Linked DNA regions of Candidatus Annandia adelgestsuga. The protein of the gene in region 2 interacts with the protein of the main gene of each other region in a pairwise test. Links are inferred from orthologs where the notes say so. Each region holds a gene or a part of one and is shown on either strand. Other genes may lie near its edges.

The links.
Region 1: the proteins of C3B56_RS00635 (region 2) and gyrA interact in binary tests that used the Escherichia coli proteins (3 or more experiments, as listed by UniProt). The link is inferred for Candidatus Annandia adelgestsuga from one-to-one orthologs.

The regions. Positions count from the first base shown.
Region 1 is NZ_CP026513.1:219,068-229,545, reverse strand. The notes cover bases 1-3,157. They hold gyrA (DNA topoisomerase (ATP-hydrolyzing) subunit A), read right to left. Parts: upstream 2,765-3,157; coding sequence 236-2,764; downstream 1-235. Other genes in these bases: ndhC (NADH-quinone oxidoreductase subunit A), read left to right, coding at 3,103-3,157; rplY (50S ribosomal protein L25), read left to right, coding at 1-221. Also shown: more of ndhC, read left to right, coding at 3,158-3,507; C3B56_RS01170 (NADH-quinone oxidoreductase subunit B), read left to right, coding at 3,529-4,137; nuoC (NADH-quinone oxidoreductase subunit C/D), read left to right, coding at 4,168-5,955; NADH-quinone oxidoreductase subunit NuoE, read left to right, coding at 5,975-6,472; NADH-quinone oxidoreductase subunit NuoF, read left to right, coding at 6,476-7,735; NADH-quinone oxidoreductase subunit NuoG, read left to right, coding at 7,784-10,478. UniProt on the Escherichia coli protein: A type II topoisomerase that negatively supercoils closed circular double-stranded (ds) DNA in an ATP-dependent manner to maintain chromosomes in an underwound state.
Region 2 is NZ_CP026513.1:100,199-110,547, reverse strand. The notes cover bases 3,437-6,464. They hold C3B56_RS00635 (DNA gyrase subunit B), read right to left. Parts: upstream 6,146-6,464; coding sequence 3,728-6,145; downstream 3,437-3,727. Other genes in these bases: dnaN (DNA polymerase III subunit beta), read right to left, coding at 6,237-6,464; C3B56_RS00645 (co-chaperone GroES), read right to left, coding at 3,437-3,504. In the rest of the region: C3B56_RS00655 (mechanosensitive ion channel domain-containing protein), read left to right, coding at 1-877; groL (chaperonin GroEL), read right to left, coding at 1,528-3,174; more of C3B56_RS00645, read right to left, coding at 3,214-3,436; more of dnaN, read right to left, coding at 6,465-7,337; rpmH (50S ribosomal protein L34), read left to right, coding at 7,480-7,623; rnpA (ribonuclease P protein component), read left to right, coding at 7,631-7,969; membrane protein insertase YidC, read left to right, coding at 8,067-9,578; tRNA uridine-5-carboxymethylaminomethyl(34) synthesis GTPase MnmE, read left to right, coding at 9,628-10,349. UniProt on the Escherichia coli protein: DNA gyrase negatively supercoils closed circular double-stranded DNA in an ATP-dependent manner to maintain chromosomes in an underwound state.

The DNA.
Region 1 (10,478 bases), 120 kb from region 2 along the record:
ATAAAATTCCAGCTATTATTTATGGTGGTAATACATCTAAAAAAAATATACCAATAGAAATTTCTCATGATAAAATAATACATTTATATGAAAAAAAAATATTTTATAAAAATATTTTAATTTTAATTGACAAAAAAAAAAAAATAGTTAAAATAAAAGATATACAATATCATCCTTTTAAAAATCAAATTATTCATATTGATTTTTTAATAATAAAATAAAATTAATGAGATAATTATAAAGTAATTTTTTGTAAACTAACTACATTTTCATTTTTTGAAGTTTTTATAAGTATAACCCCTTGTGTATTTCTATTAATAACATTAATTTCTGAAACTTTAATTCTTACTAAAACTCCCATATTTGTAATCATTATAATTTGATCATTATCTAAAGTTTCAGTTGAACCTATTACTGAACCGTTTCTTTTATTGACTTTTATAGAAATTACTCCTTTGGTAGATTTAGATCTAATTGGATATTGGTTTATGTTAGTTCTTTTACCATATCCTTTTTTTGTTACTGTTAAAATTTTAGTATTAATATTTTTTTTAACTGTAATTAAAGACACAATTTTATCATTATTAATTAATTTCATTCCTCTAGTTCCAGATGATAATCTACTAGTTAAACGAATTTCTTTTTCAACAAATCTTAAAACTTTACCAAAAGAAGAAAATAACATAATATTATCAAAATCTTTTATTAAAGAAACACATATTAATTTATCATTTTTATTTAATTTTATAGATATCATACCATTACATCTAGGACGCATAAAAGCTGTAAGTAATGTTTTTTTTATTATTCCATTAGATGTAACCATTAATATATATATTTTTTTTAAAAATATATTTGAAAAAAAACTTACCGCTAAAATAGCTGTAATTTTTTCGTTATTTTTTAAATTTAAAAATTTAATAATAGGTTTTCCTATAGAATATTTACCAGATTCTGGTAATTGATGAGCTTTTAACCAATATATTGTACCAAAATTAGAAAAACATAAAATTGTATCATGAGTATTAGCTATTAATAATTTTTTTATAAAATCATTATTTTTAATTTTAACAGCTAATTTTCCTTTACCACCTCTGTGTTGAGTAACATATAAAGATAATAATTGATATTTAATATATCCTTTTTTAGATAAAGTAATAACTATATTTTTTTTTTGAATTAAATCTTCTTTTTTAATATTAAACTTAAAATATTTTATTTTTGTTCTTCTTTTATCACCAAAATTTTTTTTAATATCTAATAACTCATTTTTAATAATAGACATTAAATATTTTTTACATTTTATAGTTTTTTTAAGATCTTTTATTTTTAATTTTAATTCTTTATATTCATTTAATAAATTTGAATATTCTAAATTAGTTAATCTATATAATTTTAATTTTAAAATAGATATAATTTGTATATAAGTAAAATAATGATTCTTTCTAATATTATTTTTTATAAAATTGTCATATAAATTTTTATTCGATAAAAATTTAATATCATTATGTTTAATAAACCATTTTTTTGATATTAACTTTTTTTTAGCTAATTCTATTGTTTTAGTATTTTTTATTAAATCAATTATTTCTTTTATATTAAAAATTGCTATTATTAATCCTTGTAATATATGAATTCTTTTTTCTATTTTTTTTAAACTAAAAATTGATCTTCTAATAATTATATTTTTACGATGTTCTATAAAATAATTTATCATTTCTTTTAAATTTAAAGTTTTTGGGTTTCCTTTACATAAAGCAACCATATTAATTCCAAAAGAAATTTGTAATTTAGTTAAACTATATAAATTATTTAATATAATTTCACTAGAAGTGTTTTTTTTAAGTTTAATTAATATACGCATACCATCTTTATCAGATTCATCTCTTAAGTCACTTATTCCTTCTATTTTTTTATTCTTTATTAAATTAGCAATTTTTTCTATTAATTTTAATTTATTAACTTGATAGGGTAATTCATTAATAATAATTGATTTAGTATTATTTTTTTTATCTAATTCAATTATATGATTTCCTCTAATTAAAATTTTACCTTTACCTGTTTTATAATAACTTTTAATACCAACAGAATTATTAACAATTCCAGCAGTTGGAAAATCAGGTCCTTTAATATATTTCATTAATTCTTTAATTTTAATATTATTATTTTCAATAAAAGCAATACAACCATTAATTACTTCTTTAATATTATGAGGTGGAATATTTGTAGCCATTCCTACTGCAATACCTGTAGAACCATTAATTAATAAGTTAGGTATTTTAGTTGGTAAAATTTCTGGTATAAATTCTGTATTATCATAATTTTTTATAAAATCTACAGTATCTTTTTCTAAATCTTGTAAAAATTCGTTAGTTATTTTTGACATTCTTATTTCCGTATAACGCATTGCTGCAGCAGGATCACCATCAATAGAACCAAAATTACCTTGACCATCTATTAAAGTATATCTTAATGAGAAATTTTGGGCCATACGTACTATAGTTTCATAAACAGCAATATCTCCATGAGGATGATATTTACCAATAACATCTCCTACTATTCTGGCAGATTTTTTATATTTTTTATTCCAATAATTACCAATTATTTTCATAGCGTAAATAATACGTCTATGAACAGGTTTAAATCCATCACGTATATCTGGCAATGCTCTTCCAATTATTACTGACATTGCATAATTTAAATAAGATTGTTTTAATTCCTTTTCAATATTAATATTAATTATATTTTTTTTATATTTAATCATTTATTATATTTCCTTTAAATATTTCTATTAAATAACTAAAATTATTTTAAACTATTTTTTTTAAATATAAATTTATTATATAATTAATATTTAATAAATTTTATAATATTAAATGTCATGATATAATATAATTATTATAAATATTTAAAAATTTTAAAAAATAATTTTTATAATTTTTTAAAATTAATAAATATATTTATTTTTTTTGTATAATAAATATATTTTTTATTATATATTATTTAAATAAAAATATTAATTTTATTTTAATTTTATTATTTAATTTTAAAAATTAATATAATTTATATAAATTATATTTATAATAATTATTAAGTATTATAATGTTAAATCAAACTAATATTTTAAGTGAAAATGTATTTTTTTTTATATTTATTTTATTTTCTTTATTTATCTGTTTTTTTATGTTATTATGTGGATGGTTATTGGGTAATAGATGTATTACAAAAAATAGAAATTTACCATTTGAATCTGGTATTGATTCTGTAGGTAATACTAAAATTAATTTATCTATTAAATTTTATATTTTAGCTATGTTATTTGTTATATTTGATACAGAATCTATTTTTTTATATATATGGTCAATTTCTATAAAAGAAAACGGATGGTTGGGTTTTATTGAAATTTTATATTTTGTATTTATTTTAGTTATTGGTTTAATATATTTAATAAATATGAAATTATTAAATTGGAATAAAACATTAAAATTATATAAAATTAATGATTAATAATAATAGGTACTTTAATAAATGAAATATACATCTACAAGAATAAAAAAAAATAATAATAATTTTTATATTGGAAAATTATCTGAAATAATTCATAAAATAGTAAATTGGGGAAGGAAAAATTCTCTTTGGCCATATAATTTTGGTTTATCATGTTGTTATGTTGAAATGATCACTTCTTTTACATCAATTCATGATATTTCTAGATTTGGATCAGAAGTTTTAAGAGCTTCTCCAAGACAAGCTGATTTTATAGTAATATCTGGTACACCATTTATAAAAATGGTTCCAATAATAAAACGTCTTTATGATCAAATGTTAGAACCTAAGTGGGTTATTTCAATGGGTTCATGTGCAAATTCAGGAGGAATGTATGATGTATATTCTGTAGTACAAGGTGTTGATAAATTTTTACCAGTAGATATATATATACCTGGATGTCCTCCTAGACCAGAATCTTACATGCAGGCTTTAATGTTATTACAAAAATTAATAGGAAAAGAAAAAAGACCTCTTTCATGGTGTATAGGAGACCAAGGTATTTACCGTAAAAAAATTATATCTGAAAAAAAAAAAAAAAGAAATTATCGAATGTCTAAAAAAAATTTTAGAAACCCTGATAATTTTTAAAATAGTAATTAATAATTTAATGGATTATAAATGTATAGAAAATATTTCAAATTATATAATAAGATTCCAAAAAATAAAAATTATGATATAATTAGAGAATTATGTAATTTTATTATAATAAAAGATATATATATACAATTTACAAAAATTAATTTTCCTATAATTTGGGTTAAAAAAGGTAAATTAATAAAATTAATAAAAATTTTAAAAAATTTATCTAAACCTTATGACATGTTATTTGATTTACATGGTATTGATGAAAGATTTAGATTATATAAAAAAAATATTCCTAAAACTGATTTTACTGTTTTTTATCATTTAATATCCATTAAAAGAAAACAAAATATAATTATTAAAGTATCATTAAGTATAAAAAATTTAATAATACCGACTTGTACAAATATTTTTTCTAATGCTAATTGGTATGAACGTGAAACATGGGAAATGTTTGGTATTATTTTTGATGGTCATCCAAATTTAAAAAGGCTTATTATGCCTAAAAATTGGTTAGGTTTTCCTTTAAGAAAAGATTATAATTCAAGAGCTACTGATTTTAAACCATTTATATTAAGTAATGAACAAGAAAAATTAAATATGGATTATTTAAAATTTGATTCAAAATTATATGAAACAAAAAAAAAAAAAAAAAATAAAAATTATATGTTTCTTAATTTTGGTCCTAATCATCCTTCAGTTCATGGAGTTTTTCGTATTATTTTAAAATTAAAAGGTGAAAACATAATAGATTGTATACCAGATATTGGGTATCATCATCGTGGAGCAGAAAAAATAAGTGAAAGACAAACATGGCATAGCTATATACCTTATACTGATCGTATTGAATATTTAGGGGGATGTATAAATGAAATGCCTTATATACTTGCAGTTGAAAAATTAGCTAACATAAAAGTACCTGAAAAAGTTAAAGTTATTAGAATAATGTTATCTGAATTATTTAGAATTAATAGTCATCTATTATATATTTCAACTTTTATACAAGATGTCGGTGCTATGACACCAGTATTTTGTGCTTTTACAGATCGTCAAAAAATTTATGATATTATAGAACATATAACAGGTGCTAGAATGCATCCTGCTTGGTTTAGAATTGGTGGAGTTGCTAACGATTTACCTAAAAATTGGAATATTTTATTAGATTCTTTTTTAAAATGGATCCCTAATAGATTAAAACAATATACTGAAATTTCTTTAAAAAATAGTATTTTAATAAATAGATCTTCAGGTATTGCTCAATATAATAAATTAGAAGCAATTTCATGGGGTGTTACTGGTTCTGGGTTAAGAGCTACGGGAATAGATTTTGATGTAAGAAAGTGGTTTCCTTATTCTGGTTATGAAAATTTTGATTTTGAAATTCCATTAGGTTCAGGGATAAGTGATTGTTATTCTCGTGTTATGTTAAAATTAGAAGAAATACAACAAAGTTTAATTATTTTAAGACAATGTTTAAATAATATGCCAAAAGGTCCATTTAAAGCTGATCATTATTTAACAACTCCACCTTATAAATCTAGATCATTAAAAGATATTGAAACTTTAATAACACATTTTTTACAAATTTCATGGGGTACAATAATGCCAGCTAATGAATCTTTTCAAATGGTAGAAGCTACTAAAGGTATTAATAGTTATTATTTAATAAGTGATGGTAGTTCTACAAGTTATAGAACTAGAATAAGAACTCCTAGTTTTCCACATTTACAACAAATACCATCAGTTATTCGTGGTAGTATGATATCTGATTTGGTTGCATATCTAGGAAGTATTGATTTTGTTATGTCTGATGTAGATAGATAAAATGAAAAAAAAAAAAAATATGAATCAAATAATTTTTTTAAATAAAAAAAATTTATTAAGTAAATTAGAAATTAAAAAAATAGAAAAAATTAAATTTAAATATAAAGATAATCACGCAATATCCATAGAATCTCTAAAAGTAGTACAGAGATATCGTCATTGGATATCAGATATATCTTTAAAAGCTATTTCTAAATATTTGAATATAGAATTGAATTATTTAGAAGAAATTTCAACATTTTATAGTCAAATATTTAGAAAACCTGTAGGAAGACATGTTATTAGTTACTGTGATAGTTTTGTATGTTATGTTAAAAATTATAAAAGAATAAAAAATGTTTTAGAAAAAACATTAAAAATTAAAACAGGACAAACAACTAAAAATAAAAGATTTACATTGTTACAAACATGTTGTTTAGGAAATTGTGATAAAGGTCCTATTTTAATGATAAATAGAGATACATATACCAATGTTATTCCAAAATATGTTAATAATATATTAAATAGATATAGATAAAATATGATAATTTATGAAGAAACACATCCATTAACTTGGAGATTAAAAAAAAAAAAAAAACCTATATTTTTAAAAAAATATTTAAAATACAATGGATATAATGGAGCTAAAAAAGCTATTACAAAATTTAGTCCAAATGAAATCATAGAAATAATAAAAAAATCAGGACTTAGGGGAAGAGGAGGTGCTGGTTTTCCAACTGGAATAAAGTGGAGTTTGATAAAAAAAAAAAAATCATATTTAATATGTAATGCTGACGAAATGGAACCTGGTACCTATAAAGATAGATTTTTATTAGAAAATTTACCACATCAATTAATAGAAGGTATTATAATTGCGTCTTATGCTTTACAATCTAAATGTGCATATATATTTTTAAGAGGTGAATATATTATTGCAGAAAAAAATATAAATTATGCAATAAATGAATTATTAGATAAAAAAATGTTGGGAAAAAATATTTTTAATAGTAATTTTAGTTTGAATATTTATTTACACACAGGAGCTGGAAGATATATATGTGGTGAAGAAACTGCTTTAATAAATTCATTAGAGGGAAAAAGAGCTAATCCTAGATTTAAACCTCCTTTTCCTTCATCATCTGGTTTATGGGGGGAACCTACATGTGTTAATAATGTAGAAACATTATCAAATATTCCTTCAATTATTAAAAATGGATTTCATTGGTACAAAAATATTTCTCTTAGTATAGATTCTGGAACTAAAATGATGGGTTTTTCTGGAAAAGTTAATAATCCTGGTGTTTGGGAATTACCTCTAGGAATTACTGCTAGAGAATTACTTGAGGATTATGCTCATGGAATTTGTAATGGATATAGTATTAAAGCTTGGTTACCAGGAGGAGCGGGAACTAATTTTTTATTAGATAAACATTTAGATTTACCTATGGATTTTAATAGCATACAAAAAGCTGGAAGTCGTTTAGGAACTGGTTTAGCTGTAATTATAGATAATAAAATAAATATGGTTAATTTATTATTAAATATAGAAAATTTTTTTTCTAGAGAATCATGTGGGTGGTGTACTCCATGTAGAGATGGACTACCATGGATAGTTAAAATTTTAAAATGTTTAAAAAAAAAACAAGGCAAAATAAATGATATTAATACATTAAAAAATATATGTAATATGTTACAACCAGGTAAAACTTTTTGTGCACATGCACCAGGAGCTTTAGCTCCTTTAAAAAGTGCAATTAAATATTTTAAAAATGAATTTGAAAAAGGAATCATTTATAAATAATTTAAATAATTTTTAATTATTTAAATTATTTATAGTAATAATAATATTATGTCTACAATTTTTATAAATAATAAAAAATATAAAGTAAATAAAAAACATAATTTATTACAAGTATGTTTAGAATTAGGATTTGATATACCATATTTTTGTTGGCATCCTTCTTTAGGAAGTATAGGATCATGTAGACAATGTTTAATTAAAAAATATGAAAATTTTAATGATATTAAAGGAAAAACTATAATTTCTTGTATGACATCAGTTTCAGATGGTATTATATTAGATACTAAAGATATTAATGTTAATAAATATAAAAAAAAAATAATAGAATTTATGATGACTAATCATCCTCATGATTGTCCTGTTTGTGAAGAAGGTGGAAATTGTCATTTACAAGATATGACAGTAATTAATAATCATTATAATAGAAATTATAGATTTAAAAAAAAAATATATAAAAATCAATATTTGGGTCCATTTATTAAACATGAAATGAATAGATGTATTACTTGTTATAGATGTGTAAGATTCTATAAAGATTATTCAGATGGAAAAGATTTTGGTGTTTATGGTATTAGTAATAATATTTATTTTGGTAGATTTAAATCTGGAATATTAAAAAGTGTTTTTTCTGGTAATCTTATAGAAATATGTCCTACTGGGGTATTTACAGATAAAATAAATTCTAAAAATTATGTTAGAAAATGGGATATGCAATTTTCACCAAGCATATGTCAACAATGTTGTATAGGTTGTAATATTACTTTAGGTGAAAAATTTGGTAAAATAAATAAAGTTGAAAATAGATATAATTATAATATTAATAATCATTTTATTTGTGATTTAGGTAGATTTGGATATCAATATGTAAATTTAAAAAATAGACCTCAAAATCCTATAGAAAGATGTAAAAATAAAATTTTTATTTTAAATACTAAACAAGCTATAAAAAAAATAGTTAATATTATAAAAAAATCTAATAAAATAATTGGTATAGGTTCTCCTAGAACTAGTATCGAAAATAATTTTGCTCTTAAAGAATTAGTTGGATATAAAAATTTTTCTACCGGTATACCTAAAAAAGAACAAAATAACATAAAATTAATATTAAAAATCATAAATAAATGTAATATTCATATACCAACTTTAAATGAAATTGAAAAATATGATGCTATTTTAATTTTAGGTGAAGATATAACACAGACTGCTGCTCGTATGGCTTTATCTATACGTCAAGCGTCAAAAAATAATTTTTTTAAAATAGCAAAAAATAATAATATACCTTATTGGGATATAAATTCTATTTTAAATATTTCTAAAAGAAAAAGATGTCCTATATTTATTACAAATATAGATTATACTGATTTAAAAGATATTGCTTTTTGGAATTATAATGCTTCAATTGAAGACCAAGCTATATTAGGTTTTTCAATTGCGAATAATATTAATAATAATTTACCTAAAGTAAAAAATATTAAAAATAAACTACAAAAAAAAATTAATCTTATATCTAAATTTTTAATGAATTCTAAAAAACCTTTAATTATATCTGGAACACATTCAGGTAGTTCAGAAATTATAAAATCTGCATATAATGTAGCTTATGCATTAAAAATTAATAAAAAAAATGTAGGAATGGTTTTTATTTTTTCTGCATCTAATACAGTTGGTGTTAGTTTAATTAAAGGAATTTCTTTAGAAAACGCATTTAAAAAAATAAGATATAATAACATAGATACATTAATTATAATGGAAAATAATATTTATAGATATTTATCTAAAAAGTATGTAAATAATAGTTTTAAAAAAATAAAAAATATAATTTATATAGATCACCAGAAAAACGAAATTTATAAAAAATCAAATTTAGTATTACCTTCAACTAATTTTGCTGAAAGTAATGGTACTTTAGTAAACTATGAAGGTAGAGCTCAAAGATTTTTTAAAACATTTAATCCAAATTTATATAATAAAAATTCTAATAAATTAGAAAGTTGGGATTGGATTAATAAAATAAGATTAAAATTAAATAAAAATTCTATTAATTGGTCTACTTTTGATAATATTGTTAATCATTGTATAAATAAAATACCACAATTATTACCTATGAAATTAATATCTCCAAATTCTAATTTTAGAATTTCAGGAAAAAAAATATCAAGATCTCCATTTAGACTTAGTGGTCGTTCTTCTATGTATAATAATATCAATATACATGAATATTCTATAACAGAAGATAAAGATACTATGTTTAATTTTTCTACTGAGGGTTATAATAATCATAATTTTCATAGTTATTATAATATACCATTCATGTGGTTTCCTAAATGGAATTCATTAAATTCTATAAATAAATATAAAAGTAGTATAGTTAAAGATAAATTAAATAAAAATAATTTAGGAATGTGTTTTTTTAAATCAGATGAATCAGAAGATACAAATTTATTTAAAGTAATTCCAAAACTTTTTAATAAAAAAAGTTTTAAAATATTACCATTTTATTTATTATTTGGTAGTGAAGAATTAACTCAAAATTTAATTTTATTTAAAGAACAAATGATAAAATCTATACATATAATATTTAATACGTATGACGCTAATAATATAGATCTTCAAAATGGTGATATTATTAAATTTGATTGTGAAAATCAAACATATAGTTTTCCAGTATTTTGTTCAAATACTTTTACAAAAAGAAGAGTTGGTTTACCATTAGGTATTCCTAAAATTCCATTTTATTTATTAA
Region 2 (10,349 bases):
TTGGTATAAAACATATATTAATTTAAGTTTTTTAAATAATATAAAATTATTTCATGAAATTAAAAATATAAAATATATAAATTATAAAATATTTGAACCATTAAAATCAGAATTAATATTATTAATAATATTTATTATAATTATTATATTTCAATTAATTAATAACATTTCTTTATTATTAGAAATATTATTATTAAGATATTTAAATTTAATTTCTAGTACACAATATAATATTATAAATTTAACTAAAAAAATTTCATTTTTACTTTTATTTTTTATTATTATTACAATATTAAGATTAAAATTAATAAAATTACAATGGTTATTTACCGCTTTAGGAGTTGGATTAGGTTTTGGTTTACAAGAAATATTTGCAAATTTTATTTCTGGTTTAATTATATTATTTGAAAAACCAATACGTATTGGAGATACTATAACTATTAAAAATTTTTCTGGTAATATAAAAAGTATTAATACAAGATCAACAACTATTATAGATTTAGATCATAGAGAAATTATTATTCCAAATAAATTTTTTATAATTGAACATTTTATTAATTGGTCTTTATCAGATTCTATAACAAGATTAAAAATAAATATTTTTGCACCAATTAAAATAAATAGTAATAAAATAATTAAAATTTTAATAAATTCTTCTAAAAAATGCAATTTTGTTTTAAAAAAACCTAAACCAAAAATTTTTTTAATAAATTTTCAAAAAGGTTTTCAATTATTTGAAATGAGAGTTTATACATCTAAATTAAAACATAGAATATTATTAAAACATTCATTAAATATGATAATTTTAAAATATTTTAAAGATAATAACATTAACATACCTTTTCCTTTTTTAATAATTAAAAATGATAATAAATAATTAAAATTTTAAATATAATTATTTATTATCATTTAAAATTTAAAATTATAATAAAATAATTAATATTTAATTATTAATTATTATTTTTAAAAATAAAAAATATTTATTTAAATTAATATTTTTTATAATAAATATTTTTGTTTTTTTTATAAAATAAAACTTTAATAATAACATTATTAATTTATAAAAAATATTTAATATTATATTTTTTCTAAAATTTAATTACTTTTAATATAATAAATTTATTAATTTTTACATCTATAAAAATATTATTATGTAACTATTACAATACATATTATATTTTTGTTTTTTAAATTATTTTTTATTTATAATATTGTTTAAAATTATAATATTTTTTAAAATTAAATTTTTATAATAAAAAATATTTAATATTAAAATATTTTAAATTTTAAATTTTAATTTTTTTTAAAATTTTATTAATTATTTTTTTAATTTAATAAATTACATAATTTTAAATATACAAATATTTTTTTTTAAAAATTTTAAAAATTATATGGTTTCAATAATTATTTTTTTTATAATATATAATTTTTAAAATTAATATTTAAATTATTTTTTTTAAAAAAATATCCTTTTATTAAAACATAAAAGGATATTTTTTTAATAATATTATTTTTTTTATAAAAAAATTACATCATTCCACCCATACCACCCATTCCTCCTGAAGGAATTGAATTATTTGTATCATTTTTTTCTTCTTTTGATGAATCTGTTATCATACATTCAGTTGTTATCATTAAACCGGCTACAGAAGATGCATATTGTAAAGCAGATCTAGTTACTTTAGTAGGATCAAGTATTCCAAAATTAATCATATTACCATATTCTGAAGTAGCTGCGTTATAACCATAATTTCCTTTACCACTTTTTATAGCATTTGATATTACAGAAGGTTCTTCACCTGCATTAGCTATTATTTGACGTAAAGGTGCTTCCATAGCTCTTATAGCTATACGAATACCAACATTTTGATCTTCATTTTGACCAATCATATGTGATATTCTAGATGCTACACGAATTAATGCAACTCCACCACCAGCTACTACTCCTTCTTCTACAGCAGCTCTAGTAGCGTGTAATGCATCCTCAACTCTTGCTTTTTTTTCTTTCATTTCTACTTCTGTAGCTGCACCTACTTTTAATACTGCTACTCCACCTGCAAGTTTTGCTACTCTTTCTTGAAGTTTTTCTTTATCATAATCAGAAGTTGCTTCTTTAATTTGTTGATGTATTTGTTTTACACGATCTTTTATTTTTTTTTCTTTACCAATTCCATCAATTATAGTAGTATTATCTTTATTTATTATAACTTTTTTTGCTTGTCCTAAATTTTCTAAATTAATTTTCTCTAATTCTATACCAATTTCTTCAGATATAACAGTACCACCAGTTAATATAGCAATGTCTTGTAACATAGATTTACGTCTATCACCAAAACCAGGAGCTTTAACTGCAGCTACTTTAACAATTCCTCTCATATTATTAACTACTAATGTAGCTAAAGCTTCACCTTCAATATCTTCTGCAATTATTAACATTGGTTTATTAGATTTAGCAACATTTTCTAATATTGAAAGTAATTCTCTTATGTTAGATATTTTTTTTTCTACTAATAAAATATAAGGATTATCTAATTCAACAGTACCATTATCTTGTTTATTTATAAAATAAGGAGATAAATAACCTCTATCAAATTGCATTCCTTCTACAACATCTAATTCATCATCTAAACCAGTTCCTTCTTCAACTGTAATAACACCTTCTTTTCCAACTTTACTCATTGCTTGTGATATTAATTTACCAACATTTTCATCAGCGTTAGCTGATATAGTTCCTACTTGTGTAATTGATTTAGAATCTTCACAAGGAACTGAAATTATTTTTAATTCTCTTACTGCTAAAATAACAGCTTTATCTATTCCACGTTTTAAATCCATAGGATTCATACCAGCAGCAACAGCTTTTAAACCTTCATTAACAATAGATTGTGCTAATAAAGTTGCTGTTGTAGTTCCATCACCAGCAGCATCATTTGCTTTAGATGCTACTTCTTTTACCATTTGAGCACCCATATTTTCAAATTTATCATCTAATTCTATTTCACGTGCTACTGTTACACCATCTTTAGTTATAATTGGTGCTCCAAAAGATTTATCTATTACAGCGTTACGACCTTTGGGTCCTAAAGTAACTTTAACAGCATCCGCAAGTAAATTAACACCCTTAAGTATTTTAGATCTAGCATCATTACCAAATTTAATTTTTTTAGCAGTCATTTAAATTCCTTAAATAAATTATTTTTTTTTAAATATATTTTATTCTATAATTGCTAATACATCATTTTCCGAAATAATTAAAAATTCTTCATTATTAATTTTTTCTGTTTTAGAATTATAACCTTCATTAAAAATAACAACATCATTAACTTTTACATCTAATTGTCTTATTCTACCATTATCTAATATTCTTCCTTTTCCTATAGCAATAACTTTACCTCTAGTAGATTTTCCAGCAGCAGAACCAGTTAATAAAATACCTCCAGCAGAAGAAGATTCAACATCTTGACGTTTAACTATAATTTTATCATGTAATGGGCGAATTTTCATGTTAATTTCCTTTTTAAAATTAATTTTGACATTTTTATAAAATTAGTATATATTTTATAATTATATAATTAAAATTATATTTTTCAAGATATAAAAATATATAAAATAATTGATATTAAATAGTATTTAATTTTTTAATATAAATAAGCCCGAATAGCTCAGTTGGTAGAGCAGGGGACTGAAAATCCCCGTGTCGGTGGTTCAATTCCACCTTCGGGCATTATTAAATATCAATATTAGATGCTAAAAAATAATTTTTTTTTATGAAATTTTTTCTTTTTTTTACTGAATCACCCATTAATTTTTTAAATAATTTATCAGCGGATATAGCATTTTTAATATTTATTTTTAACATTTTTCTTTTATTAGGATTCATAGTAGTATCCCATAATTGTTTAGGATTCATTTCTCCTAACCCTTTATATCTTTGTATAGAAATATTATTTAAAGATTTTTTTAAAATAAATTGTATAACATTTTTCATTTTATAAAATATTTTTTTTTGTTTTTTAATTTTAATAATAATTGCTACATTATTTTTAATTTTTTTTATTTTATTATTTAAAATACACATTTTTAAATAATTTTTACTTAATAAAAATTTATAATCAAATTTATAATATTTATTAAATTTATTATTTTTTATTATACATAATATTGGTTCAAATACATTTAAATGTATATTTTTTTTTATACTTAATTTAAATTTTTTTTTATTTTTAATATTTAAAAATTTTTTAAAATTTAAAACCCATTTTTTAACATCATCTAATTTTTTTAAATTACTTAAATTTGATTGTTGTATTAAATATATTAATATTTTTTTAGAAAATAAATGTTTTAAATTATCAATAATATAATATAATTTATTATAATTAACAATTAATTCTTTTAATTCATTGTTTTCTATATTATAAATACTACCATTTTTATTTATAATTTTAAGAGTTATATTATTTAATGAAATAGAAAATATATAATCATACATAGATTTATTGTTTTGAATATATTTTATTTTTTTTCCTTTTTTAATTTTATACAATGGTGGTTGTGCTATATATACATATCCTAATTTTATTATTTCTGGAATTTGACGATAAAAAAAAGTTAATAATAAAGTTCTTATATGTAATCCGTCTACATCGGCATCAGTCATAATTATAATACGATTATATCTTAACTTTTTTATATTATAATTATTTTTTCCAATACCACACCCTAATGAATTTATTATTGTTAATATTTCTTCTGAATTTAATATTTTTTCAAAATTAACTTTTTCTACATTTAAAATTTTTCCTTTTAACGGTAAAATTGCTTGATTTTGTCTATTTCTTCCTTGTTTTGCAGAACCACCAGCAGAATCACCTTCAACTAAATATATTTCTGATAAAGATGGATTTTTTTCTTGACAATCAGATAATTTTAAAGGTAACCCCATTATATTTAAATCATTTTTTTTTTTTGATAATTCTTTTATTTTTTTTGTTGTTTCTCTTATTTTTGCAGTTTCTATTATTTTATAAATAATATTTTTAGAATCATTAGGGTTTTCTAATAAATATTCCATAAAATATTCATTTATTTGTGATTCAATTACATGTCTTACTTCAGAAGATATCAATTTTTCTTTTGTTTGTGAGGAAAATTTTGGATTTGATAATTTTACTGAAATTATTGATACTAAACCTTCACGAATATCATCTCCTATTATATTTATTTTTTTTTTTTTATTTATTTTTTCTTTTTTAATATAAATATTTAAATTTCTTGTAATAGAAGATCTAAAACCTGATAAATGTGAACCACCATAAATTTGAAAAATATTATTAGTAAAACAATATATTTTTTCTTTAAAATTATCATTCCATTGCATAGCAATTTCTATTGAAATATCATTTTTTTTAGAACAAAAATAAAATATTTTTTTATTTATTATATTATTATTTTTATTTAAATATTTAATAAACCCTTCAATACCTTCATTATCATAATAAATTTTTTTTATTTTTTTTTTTTTATTATAAAATATTAATTTAATATTACTATTCAAAAAAGATAATTCTAATAAACGTTTTTTTATAATATTATTTTCAAATATAAAATTTTTATTAAATATTATTTTATTTGGCCAAAATCTTATATAAGTACCATTTTTTAAAGTTTTATTAATAAAAATTAATGATGTTTTAGGAATTCCATTATAATATATTTGTTTATACATTTTATTTTTATTATAAATAATTAATTCTAATTTTTCAGATAATGCATTTACTACAGAAATACCTACACCATGCAATCCTCCAGAAATTTTATAAGAATTATTATCAAACTTTGCTCCAGCATGTAAAATTGTCATAATAACTTCTACAGCTGAAATCCCTTCTTCTTTATGAATATCAACAGGAATACCACGACCATTATCATATATAGATATTGAATTATCTTTATAAATTGTTATTACAATTTTATTGCAATAACCAGCTAAGGATTCATCTATAGAATTATCTAATACTTCAAAAATCATATGATGTAAACCAGTACCATTATCAGTATCTCCTATATACATACCTGGTCTTTTTCTAACCGCATCTAAACCTTTCAATATTTTAATATTAGAAGAATCATATTTTTTATACAAAATTAAATACCTATAGTTTAAATTTATTAATATTAAAATTTAATTAATAAATATATATTTATTAAATTTAATTATTTATTAAAAAACATACTTATAATCTAATTGGCATAACAATATAAGAATTATATTTAATATTTTTACTTTTTATATTTATAATAGATATATTTTTATCTAATAAAAAAAATATATTATTACATTTTAAAAAATTTAATATATCTATTATATATTTTGAATTAAAGATAACTTTAAATTTTTTACCTAAATAATTTATTTTAATTTTTTCTTCTGCAATTTCTTGTATTTCATTTTTAGATTTAATTATTGCTTGTTTTTTTTTTATATACATATAAATAATATTTTTTTCATCAGAAATAATAGAAATTCTTTTAATAGCTTCTTTTAAAATATTTTTATCGAATTCAATATAATAATTGTATTTTTTATTAAATATTTCTTTATATGATGGAAAATTACCATTTATTAATTTTGTATTAAATAATAATTTTTGAAATTTAAATGATATACTATTATTATTAATTTTTATATTTATAATAAAATTTTTTTTTTTATTTAATAATTTCATTAATTCTAATATACTTTTTCTTGGAATAATAATTGAAAAATTTGATATTTTTTTTAAATATTTATAATAACATAAAGATAATCTATAACCATCTGTAGTAACTGTATATATGATATTATTTTTAGATTTTATTAACATACCATTAATATAATATCTTGCATCTTGAATTCCCATAGAAAATTGTGTAGATTCAATTAAATTAATTAAATTAAAATTTAATAAATTAAAATTAATTAAATTTTTACCATTAATAAAATTAGGAAATAAATTTGAAGGTAATACTGATAATTTAAATTTAATAAAATTGTTTTTTATTATTAATATATTATCTACTAATTTAATTTTTATAATTTTATTTAATGGAAAATTACGACAAATTTCTAAAAATTTTTTAGCAGGAATACTTATTTCACCTTCTTTAATTATTTTACAAGATTTAATTTTTGTTGAAATTTCAATTTCTAAATTATGAGAAATAATAAATAATATTCCATTTTTTAATTTTATTAAAATATTATTTAATATTGGTAAGATTGATTTATTAATACATATACTAGTAATTTTTTGTAAAGCTTCTAATAAATTTTCTCTCATTATAGTAAATTTCATATATTTCTAATTACTTTAATATATTTTAAAATATATTTTATAAATAGTATAAATTTTTAAAAATATATAAATATATTTTTAAAATTAAATAATTATTTAATTATTTAAATATAAATATATTATAATTTAGGTGAATTTAATTATGAAAAGAACTTTTCAACCATCATTAATAAAAAAAAAACGTTCACATGGTTTTCGTTATAGAATGTCAACTAAAAATGGTAGAAATATATTATCAAAACGTAGAAATAAAAAACGTTTATTTTTAACTATTTCTTCAAAATAAAATAATTATGTATAAATTTAAAAAAAAACAAAAAATAAAATTTTTTAAAAATTTTATAAAAAATTTCAAAAAAATTAATTTTTTTTATTCATCTTGTATAATGTTATATATAAAAAATAACAATTTTAACTATTCTAGATTAGGTATAATAATATCTAAAAAAAATATAAAATTTTCCCATGATAGAAATAAAATAAAAAGATATATAAGAGAAAGTTTTCGTTTAAATCAAAATTATTTTTTTAAAAAAGATTGTATTATTGTAGTAAAAAAATGTATAATTAAAATTAATAATAAAAATTTATTTAATAATTTAAATAAATTATGGAAAAAAATAAAAATATAAATTTTTTATTTTTTTTAAAACTAAAATATATAATATTTTATATTTAAAATTAAAAATTTAATTTTTAAATTTAAAATATTAATATATTTAAAATAAAATGATTAATAAAAGAAAAAATATTTTTTTTTTAATAATATTATTTTTTTTTTTATTTATATCAAATTTTTTTTATTATAATTACAATTTTAAAAATAATAATAAAAATTATAAAATAAAAAATAATGGTTATATATTTAAAAAAAATATAATAAAAATTAAAACAAATGTTATGTATATTTTAATAAACACTAAAACTGGTTTAATTGAAAATATAAAATTAAAAAATTATAATAATAAATCTTTTATATTATCAGATTCTTTAAAAAAAAAATTAAATTATATTTGTGAATTTAATGATGGGGTAATTAAAAACGATAAAATAATTAAAAATATAAATTATAATTATAAATATAATTTTCCAAAATTTATAAAATTTAAAAAAAAACAAAATAAAATTACAATAATGATTTATAATAATAAAAAAAATATAATTTATAATAAGTATTTTACATTTTATCCTAACAAATATTTTATTGATATAAAATATAATATTTATAATATTTCAAAAAAAAAAGTTAAAATATCAATATTTAATAATTTAAAGCAAAATTTAAAAATTATTAAAAATAATAATTATTATAAAAAAAATTTTGGAATTTCTTATTATACTATAAAAGAAAAATACAATAAATTTAATTTTAAAAATTTATTAAATAATATAAAAGAAGAAAAAAATACAAAAAATGGATGGATTGCTATAACACAAAAATATTTTTTAACATCAATAATACCTAATAATAAAATAGATAATATAATATATATAAATAATTTAAAAAATAAAAATATTAATTTAGGATATTTTACAAAATCTTATATATTATCTAATAATAAATACAAAAAATTTGAAACTATTATTTTTATTGGTCCTAAAATTAAAGATTATATGAATTTTAAATTTTATAATTTAAATTTAGTAATAGATTATGGTTTTTTATGGTTTATTTCAAAACCATTATTTGTTTTATTAAAATCAATTAATTTTATTTTTAAAAATTGGGGAATATCAATTATTATTATTACTTTATTATTACGTTTTATTATTTATCCTATTACAAAAATACAATATATTTATATGATAAAAATGAATATTTTAAAACCAAAAATTAATTCGATATATAAAAATTTTTATTATAATAAAAATTTATTAAAAGAAAAAATTTTTAATTTATATAAAAAAGAAAGAATAAATCCACTTAGTAGTTTTTTACCATTAATATTACAAACTCCTATATTTTTATCTTTATATTATATGATAATTAATTCTGCTGAATTAAATAATACTTCTTTTTTATGGATTAAAGATTTATCTTCAAAAGATGATTTTTATATATTACCATTAATAATGGGAATTACTATATTAATAATGCAAAAAATATCTTTATATTATATAAAAGATTATCAAAAAAAAAATATATTAAATATTATACCAATATTATTTATTTTATTTTTCTTATGGTTACCTTCAGGGTTAGTTTTATATTATATAATAAATAATATAATAACTATATAATACAACAATATTTATTATATAATTATTTAACAAAAAAAAAAAAAAAAATATGAAAAATATAAATTATAATAATTTAGATACTATTATTGCACAAGTTACACCTTATGGACGTGGTGGGGTAGGTATTATTAGAATATCTGGAAATAAAGTTAAATATATTTCAAATAAGATTTTAAATAAAATAATTGAACCTCGTATTGCTAATTATTTATTTTTTAAAGATGATAAAAATAATATTTTAGATAAAGGTATTGCAATTTTATTTAATAAACCCAATTCATTTACTGGTGAAGATATTTTAGAATTACATTGTCATGGAAATCAAATTTCATTAATTTTATTAATGAAATATATTAATAATAAATTTCATACACGTTTTGCTAAACCAGGAGAATTTTCATACAGAGCTTTTTTAAATAAAAAAATTAATTTAATACAAGCAGAATCTATAATGGAATTAATTAATTCTAATTCAGAATATGAAGTAAAATCTTCTATAAATTCATTAAATGGCAATTTATTTTTATATATTAAAAATATTTTTAAAAAAATAATTAATATAAGAACATATATAGAAACTAATATAGATTTTTCAGAAGATGAAATAGATCATATTTCCACTTCTGAAATTTCAAATAAATTAAAAAAAATAATTAGTATTATAAAAAATGTATGTTATGAATCTAATTTAGGAAAAATATCTCAATATGGAATTAAAATAGTAATTTTAGGAAAACCAAATTCAGGAAAATCAACTATATTTAATTTAAT